Linked DNA regions of Nordella sp. HKS 07. The protein of the gene in region 1 interacts with the protein of each later gene in a pairwise test. Links are inferred from orthologs where the notes say so. Each region holds a gene or a part of one and is shown in the gene's direction. Other genes may lie near its edges.

Region 1 (3,892 bases):
AGTCGGTCCAATATTGTTTGCGGCTCTCATGCAGCAGATTGTAGTCGGCGAGATCGCCGGGGCTGAGGGGCCCCGCATCCTTGATGAGACGCGGGCTGCAGACAGGAAAAATCTCGACATCCGAGACGAGCTTCTGGATTTCGACATCGGGCCAGCGACCGAGGCCATAGCGGATGCCGAGATCGGCCTTGTCGGAGCGGAAGTCGACGAGACGGTTCTCGGGATCGATGTCGAGCTCGATATCGGGATGGAGCTCATTGAAGCGGCCGAGACGCGGCACCAGCCAGCGCGAGGCGATCGAGGGCTCCACCGAGACATTGAGCGTGCGCACTTTGCCCTGGGCCGCGGCTTCGATCGTCGCTTGCGCCATATTGTCGAAGAGGGGGGTGAGGCGGGCGCCGTAGCGGCGTCCCGCATCGGTCAGCTCGACGCCCCGGCCGGTGCGGTTGAAGAGATCGGTGCCGAGCCATTCCTCCAATTCACGAATATGACGGCTCACCGCCGCATGGGTCACGAACAGCTCGGCGGCGGCGTTCGTGAAGCTCTCATGCCGGGCGGCGGCCTCGAAGGCACGAAGGGCGTTGAGCGACGGCAGGCGCCGGGCCATGGGGTGTCCTGTAAGTTTTCCTTACAGATAGCGTAGGATAATGCCGTTTGTGGTGCAAGCGCGAATTGGCTATTTTCAGACCATACAGAGATTGCTTAGAACAAGAAAAGGAGATTGATCATGAACTGGATTTTCGAAGCTTATTCAAATGTTTACAACGCGGCTATGATGCAGGATCAGAAGCATCCGGCTCATGTTGCAACTGAGAAGACCGGCGCCGAGCCGAAGAGCTTCTCCTTGTTCAAGCCCTTCGTCCGCGGCTGATCTTCGACCTGACCTTGGATGCGGCTCCCGTCACGCGCCATACAAAGTTTTCGATCACGTTTATCGCTTCAGGCCCGAAGCCGGACCTGAAGCGATCGTGATCTATACCGGGGCCGCTGCAATGACGGTAACCTCTACGACCAGCCTGGGATCGGCCAGGCCCGCGACCACCAGCAAGGTCGCCGCCGCTTTGTGGCCCTTGAGCACCTCGTCCCGCACCTGCCGGTAGAGCCCGATCTGCGAACGGTCGGTGATGAAGACGCGGGCATCGACGATCGCTCGGTGGTCCATGCCGGCCGCCTTCAATATGCCCAGCACATTGGCCCAGGCGAGACGGTGCTGCTCCTCGGCGCTGTCGGGAATCTTTCCAGAGGCCGGATCGGCGCCTACCTGTCCGGCGACGAAGAGATGGCGAGCGCCCGGCGCCACCTCGACGGCCTGCGCATAATTGGAGAAGGGTTTCGGGGCCAGGTCGGTTTCGATCTGCTTCAGCATGGGAACCTCTTGTTTGACAGATCACCCCTTATACCGCTTGCGTTTGGAACATAAAGAGAACATATTTGCGGGGGATAACATTCGATCCGCAGTGGAACGGAAAGCGGGTTTGGGTGATCACCGTGCCTGAACAACAATCATGATTGGCGCGCAAGCGCTGGTGCCCGGAAAGCAAGGAGAAGCGGATATGGCCGGATCGGTGAACAAAGTTATTCTGGTGGGAAATCTCGGCAAGGATCCGGAGGTGCGTCACACCCAGGACGGCCGTCCGATCGTCAATCTGTCGATCGCGACGTCGGAAAACTGGAAGGACAAGCAGACGGGTGAGCGCAAGGAGCGCACCGAGTGGCACCGCGTCGTCATCTTCAACGAGAATCTGGCGAAGGTCGCCGAGCAGTATCTGAAGAAGGGCGCCAAGGTCTATCTCGAGGGCCAGCTGCAGACGCGCAAATACACCGACAAGGACGGGGTGGAGAAGTATTCGACGGAAGTGGTGCTGCAGCAATATCGCGGCGAGCTCACCATGCTCGATGGGCGCAGCGGCGGCGGCGACAGCGCCGGCTTCGGCAATGGCGACAGCTTCGGCCAGTCGAGCCCGATGGAGCGTCCGCGCAGCGGTGGTGGCGGCCGGCCGCAGCAGAATTTCGCCCGCGACCTCGACGACGAAGTGCCGTTCTGAACCGAAGGCCTGCCTGCGTTACCGCGGGCAGGCCGACTCTCTTGCTGGTGCAACGGTCCGATCATCGTCGATCCTCCGGTGGCCGACGAATTCCTGACAGATCAGGGCTTGGCCAGATACGCGGCCGGATCGACGGGCGCCGACTTCTTTCGCACCTGAAAATGCAGCATTGGCCGGGGGGCGTCACCGCTCTTCCCGGATTCGCCGATGACTTCGCCACGTCGGACTTGCTGTCCGCGCCGTACCTTTAGCTCGCGGAGATAGCCGTAGACGGTCACCAGGCTGTCCTCATGACGCACCAGAACCGTGTGCCCAGCGCTTTGAGTTCGCCGCCCGCATAGATCACGATACCTTTCGCGACCGCTTTGACTTTGGTGCCTTCCGGCATCGCGATATTGATGCCTTCGGTCGTTTTTGCGTCAAAGAGCTGCAGAACTTCGCCGCGCGCCGGCCACGGGAAATTTCCCGTCCAGACGATCTTCACATCGGATTTCTGTGGGAGTGCCGGAGAATCGGAGGAGGGCGTCTTCGAACTCTCGATCGCGTCTGTCTGGCTGGCGGGCTTTGCCTCGGCAGTGGCGACATCGCCGCAGGTGACGATGCGCGAGGCGCTTGAGCCTGGCCCAGGCATCACAAGTGCAGGGTCGGCGGGAACGCCGTCGCGCCGCAGTTCGAAATAGACGTCCTGCTCTTTCTCTGACGGCTCGGCCAGCATGCCGATCTCTTCACCGAGGCGCACCTTTTGTCCAATGGTCACGGACAACCGCGCGGCCCCGGCAACGACGGTCTGATATCCGCAGCCATGCTTGAGAATCAGCAGCTCGCCATAGTTGCGAAAAGGCCCGGCATAGACGACAACGGCATCCGCGGCGGCGCGGACGGCGCCTTTCTTCGGCGCAAGAGCAATGCCCTGCAGCGTGCCGCCTTCTGTATCGGGCGCGCCGAAACTGCGCTTGACGGCGCCGTCGACAGGCCACGCGAAAGTGAGGGTGTCCGGCGCGGACTCGGCCATCACGTACCATTGCGAGAAGAGAAGAAGCAGAGTTGCCAGCCCGTATGCCTTGGGGTTCATCTGATCCGACCGAAAATGCGACAAGTCTCCTCCGGCACTTTCGGCGCGGGACCTGAGTGCGGTTGCCCCCATCTGTAGCCGCAGAATTGATCTCGGCAAAGCGGTGCGAAATATCTATATCGTCTTGTCACCGAGATCCCTTCCGAGAGATGAGCCTTGCATGAACGCGATCACGCCGCAGATTTTCCATGATGTTGACATTCTGGGACGTGTTTTCGCGGAGCGGCTGCTCGCTCTCATCGATCAGGCGAAAGCGGCCGGCCGGCTCTTCCTGCTGGGCTGTCCGGGCGGCCGTTCGCCGCGACCCGTCTATCAGGCCATGGGACAGGCGCTCGCCAAGCGGCCCAGAGACCTCAGTCACCTGGTCATCGTGATGATGGACGACTATCTGGTCGAGACCGGCTCCGGGCTCGATCATGTGCCGGAGAACAGCCATTTCTCCTGCCGGCGCTTCGCGCAAGTGGAAATCGTCGGCGTACTGAACGAAGCGCTTGCGGAAGGGTTCCGTATCCCCGCGGCGCAAGTCTGGTTTCCGGATCCACGGGATCCTCAGGCCTATGATGCGCGGATAGCCGAGGCGGGGGCATCGACCTTTTCATTCTCGCCTCGGGAGCGAGCGACGGCCATGTGGCCTTCAATCCAAAAGGGAGCGCGCGCGACAGCCGTTCGCGCATCGTGCCGCTGGCCGAAGATACCCGGCGCGACAACATGAAGACCTTTCCCGATTTCCGGAGCCTCGACGAGGTGCCGCGGTTTGGCGTGACGGTCGGCATCG
Region 2 (3,948 bases), 4.2 Mb from region 1 along the record:
GCATCATGGCCGATCAGGCGTTCCCATGCGGACGCCCAACTCCGAGGATCAGCAACATCGATGTTCCCATATCGGCACAGCAAGTGGCTGAGGATCGCGAATACGGTGACGACAGCCGGTCTTTGGTGCGCGGCCATGGCAGTCAGATCGACCAGCTTCGTGGTGGCAGCGGAGCATAAGAGCTCAAAGAGATTCAGCTTCTTGATCTCGGTTTGCAGCCGTGCCGAAAAAATGGGGTCGGCTAGCGTGGTAGGATTGGATACCATTTATTTCGTGGAAAGTAGCAGGGCCTGAGCCGTCTAACTGGGCTGCTGTGAGTTCGGTTGAAGCGCTTAACCTACTCCTGCCTCATCTTGAAGTCTACAAGCGCTGGTCGAAGGACAACGGCATCGCCATCCTCACAGGTCCAGCACAAAAGGTAGTGATGGGCTGATAGTCGTCCTTTACACCTGAAATGAGGAGACTAAAGCTACGTCGGTACCATATTCATTCATTTGCACCGGAACCCTTGTCTACTCGGATAATTATGCTCTTGCCGCGAGCCGCGCGGAACTGCATCAGGCGGCCGGACCAACATCGGTCTGGTATTCACGGACGGCTATTCCAGGCCCGGCAGCGAAATTGATGGCACTTTTGTCTTGTACGTGCCAGCCAGCATCCGTCAGCCTCTAGTCGATCTTGTCACGTGCGATCTGTTCTGGGTTCTGGTTATTGCTGGTTGCCACGAGTGAGCTCTTTAGTTCAATGATCCGAAGCCGCAGAAGCTACATGGAGTCTTGAGATTCCAGAAACCCCATTTTCGCTGGGCTAAGTGATATCCTTCGGTTGCATTAGTTGCTTGCTAATTGCTTGCTACCCAATTTTGGAATGAATTAATTGTCATCTAACTAATTCAAATCATTAGCGGACCTGAAAGGATTCGAACTGTGCCATTTGCTTCATATAGGCAATGGAGCCGCGCCACGCCATGGGCTTGTCCCCTGCCGATGGATGGCGCAAGTCTTCGATCATGTCCGCCGATTCCCTCGTCACCGCCGATGTCCTGCTGCCGCTCGCGCTCGAGGGGCCTTATACTTATGCAGTGCCATCTGGCCTTGCGGTGGCGCCCGGCGACTATGTCGAGGTGCCGCTGGGGCCGCGCTCCTTCATCGGCTGCGTGTGGAAGCTTGGTGTCGGCGATGGCGGCGGCAAGACCTTGCGGCCGATCGTGCAGAAATTCGACCTGCCGCGCTTGAGTGACACGCATCGCGCCTTCATCGACTGGGTGGCGCAGTATTATCTCGAGCCCCTCGGCAATGTGCTGAGGCTCTGTCTGCGCGCCCCCGGCGCCTTCGGCGAGTCGAAGGGCGAAACCGCCTATCGTATCGGGCCCCACCCGCCGGCGAAACTCACCGCCCAGCGCGCCCGCGTCCTCGATATTGCGTGCGAGGGACCGGCGATGAAGGCGCCCGAACTGGCGGAACTCGCCGGCGTCGGCACGTCGGTGGTGAAGATGCTGGCCAAGACGGGGGCGCTCGAAACTGTTGCGCTGCCGCCGCATCGCGCCTTCCCGATGCCCGATCCTGCCGCCGGCAAGCTCACTCTGTCGCACGAGCAGGAAGAGGCCGCCCAGGAACTGCGGGCTTTGGTCACGCGCCGCACCGCCGGCACCTTGCTGCTCGACGGTGTCACCGGCTCCGGCAAGACCGAAGTCTATTTCGAGGCCATGGCGACGGCGCTCGCGTCCGGCCGCCAGGTGCTGCTGCTGCTGCCCGAGATCGCACTCACCCCGCCATTCATCGAACGGGTGGAGCGGCGCTTCGGTGTCGCGCCGGCGCAGTGGCATTCCGGTATGCGGCCACGCGAGCGCGAGCGCGTCTGGCGCGGCGTCGCGGAAGGCGGCGCGCGCATCGTCGTCGGCGCGCGCTCGGCTCTGTTCCTGCCCTGGGCCAAGCTCGGCCTCGTCGTCGTCGATGAGGAGCATGAGAGCGCCTACAAGCAGGAGGACGGTGTGCCCTATCACGCGCGCGACATGGCGATCGTCTATGGCGCGCTCGGCAAATTCCCGGTGGTGCTCGCTTCCGCCACGCCCTCGCTCGAAAGCCTCGTCAATGCCGAGCGCGGGCGCTACGTTCACGTACGGCTCACGAGCCGCCACGGCACGGCGGAATTGCCACCGAGCCACATCATCGACATGCGGCAATCGGCGCCACCATCGGGCTCATGGCTGTCGGAGCCTCTGGCGCAAGCGGTTGCTGAGACGCTGGCGCAGGGTGACCAGGCGCTGCTCTTCCTCAACCGGCGCGGTTATGCGCCGCTCACCTTGTGCCGTGCCTGCGGCCATCGCTTCGATTGTCCCAACTGCGCCGCCTCCCTGGTCGAGCACCGCTTCCGCAAGCAGCTGATGTGCCATCATTGCGGCCATACCGCCGCGATCCCGCCGGCCTGCCCGAAATGCGAAACGGCGGGCAAGCTTGTGCCCTGCGGGCCGGGCGTCGAGCGGCTGGCCGAGGAAGTCGTGCAGCGCTTCCCGGAGGCGCGCCTCACCATATTGTCGAGCGATCTGGCGCGCGGCACGCTGCTCAAGGATGCGATCCGCGAAGTGGCCGACGGCGTGCACAATCTTGTCATCGGCACGCAGCTCGTCGCCAAGGGGCATCACTTCCCGCATCTGACACTGGTCGGCGTCGTCGATGCCGATTTCGCCCTCGATTCCGGGGATCCGCGCGCCGGGGAGCGCAGCTGGGCGCAAATGGCGCAAGTGGCGGGACGCGCCGGGCGCGGCGAGAAGCCGGGCCGCGCGCTGATCCAGACCTATCGGCCCGATCATCCCCTGATGCTCGCTCTGGCGGCGGGCGACCGCGACGGTTTTCTCGCCGAGGAGAAGCGTCTGCGCGAGGGCGCCGAGCTGCCGCCTTACGGACATCTCGCGGCCCTCGTGATATCGGGGCGCGACGGGCACGAGACCGAACGCTTCGCGCGTTCACTGCAGCCCTTGGCGCCCTATGGCGAGGGCGTGCATGTGCTGGGCCCGGCACCCGCTCCCTTGCATCTGGTGCGTGGCCTGCATCGCTGGCGCTTTCTCGTCAGGGCGCGCCGCGGCATCAATGTTCAGGCCTATCTCAGGGCCTGGCTCGGCGACATCAAGCCCAAGGGGTCGCTCCGCCTCGCCATCGATGTCGATCCGTATAGCTTCCTCTAACCCGCTTGCTCCGCTAGGCGGCGCCATTTTTCGGCGTAGTCGGCGATCATCGCGGGGGCCTCCGGTGCGATGCGGTCGAGCGACAGAGCGAGCTCGGGCAGCTTGTCATCCTCGCCCATCAAGGCCAGCACCATGGCGCCCTGGGTGGTGCCGTCGCGCAATTGCGAGGCGAGCACATTCTGCTGCGGGCGCAGGCCGGCGAGCGATGACAGGAAGACCGGATTCTTGGCGAAGGGTCCGTCGACGATGATGTCGCCTTTCGACTTCACGGCGCAGAGCGAGCGATCGACCATCAGCGCGCAATATAGGGCCGCGAGTGTCGCGCGCTCCTCCTCATTGGAGGGGCGGGGCCCTTGACCAGGCCTTTGTTGCCGGTGCCGGGCAGGGGACCGCCGCTGTCGGTGTAGGAGGGCAGCGCGAAGCTCTCTTGCGCCAGTATATCCGTCAAAGCCCGGAAGCTCGCGGCTTCGGCGGATGCGCCGCGTGAGAGATTTCGAATTCGCGCCCGCCCATGAAGCGGCAGCAGGCCACGGGCTTGCCGAAGATGTCGGTATTGGTCACCGTGTCGCGCTCGGGATCGAGCTCGGTGATGACGGTGTTGGTGTCGAAACCGATGATCCAGGTGCCGGTCGACAGCAGCGTGAAATGACGCCTGCCGCCGGCGAGATAGCGCAGATAATTGGCGCTCGAATCATGGATGCCGGCAAGCACGTCGCCCCGCCCGCGGAAACGTTTGCCACGAAAGCCGTCCTTGAGCGGCCCGGTCA

The links. Proteins that work in one complex are often made in the same cells at the same time.
Region 2: the proteins of G5V57_RS29320 (region 1) and G5V57_RS09445 interact in binary tests that used the Escherichia coli proteins (3 or more experiments, as listed by UniProt). The link is inferred for Nordella sp. HKS 07 from one-to-one orthologs.

What each region holds. Positions count from the first base shown.
Region 1 is NZ_CP049258.1:6,210,716-6,214,607, reverse strand. What follows is about bases 381-3,299. They hold G5V57_RS29320 (single-stranded DNA-binding protein), read left to right. Parts: upstream 381-1,553; coding sequence 1,554-2,045; downstream 2,046-3,299. Other genes in these bases: G5V57_RS29310 (6-phosphogluconolactonase), read left to right, coding at 3,278-3,299; G5V57_RS34645 (murein hydrolase activator EnvC), read right to left, coding at 2,320-3,117; G5V57_RS34650 (peptidoglycan DD-metalloendopeptidase family protein), read right to left, coding at 2,147-2,323; G5V57_RS29325 (RidA family protein), read right to left, coding at 974-1,366; G5V57_RS29330 (hypothetical protein), read left to right, coding at 728-871. Also shown: more of gcvA, read right to left, coding at 1-380; more of G5V57_RS29310, read left to right, coding at 3,300-3,829; G5V57_RS29305 (hypothetical protein), read left to right, coding at 3,826-3,892. UniProt on the Escherichia coli protein: Plays an important role in DNA replication, recombination and repair. Binds to ssDNA and to an array of partner proteins to recruit them to their sites of action during DNA metabolism. Acts as a sliding platform that migrates on DNA via reptation.
Region 2 is NZ_CP049258.1:2,014,911-2,018,858, reverse strand. Bases 621-3,595 are described here. They hold G5V57_RS09445 (primosomal protein N'), read left to right. Parts: upstream 621-1,009; coding sequence 1,010-3,181; downstream 3,182-3,595. Other genes in these bases: G5V57_RS35165 (hypothetical protein), read right to left, coding at 3,178-3,595. In the rest of the region: G5V57_RS09455 (hypothetical protein), read right to left, coding at 1-266; more of G5V57_RS35165, read right to left, coding at 3,596-3,657; G5V57_RS09435 (hypothetical protein), read right to left, coding at 3,626-3,948.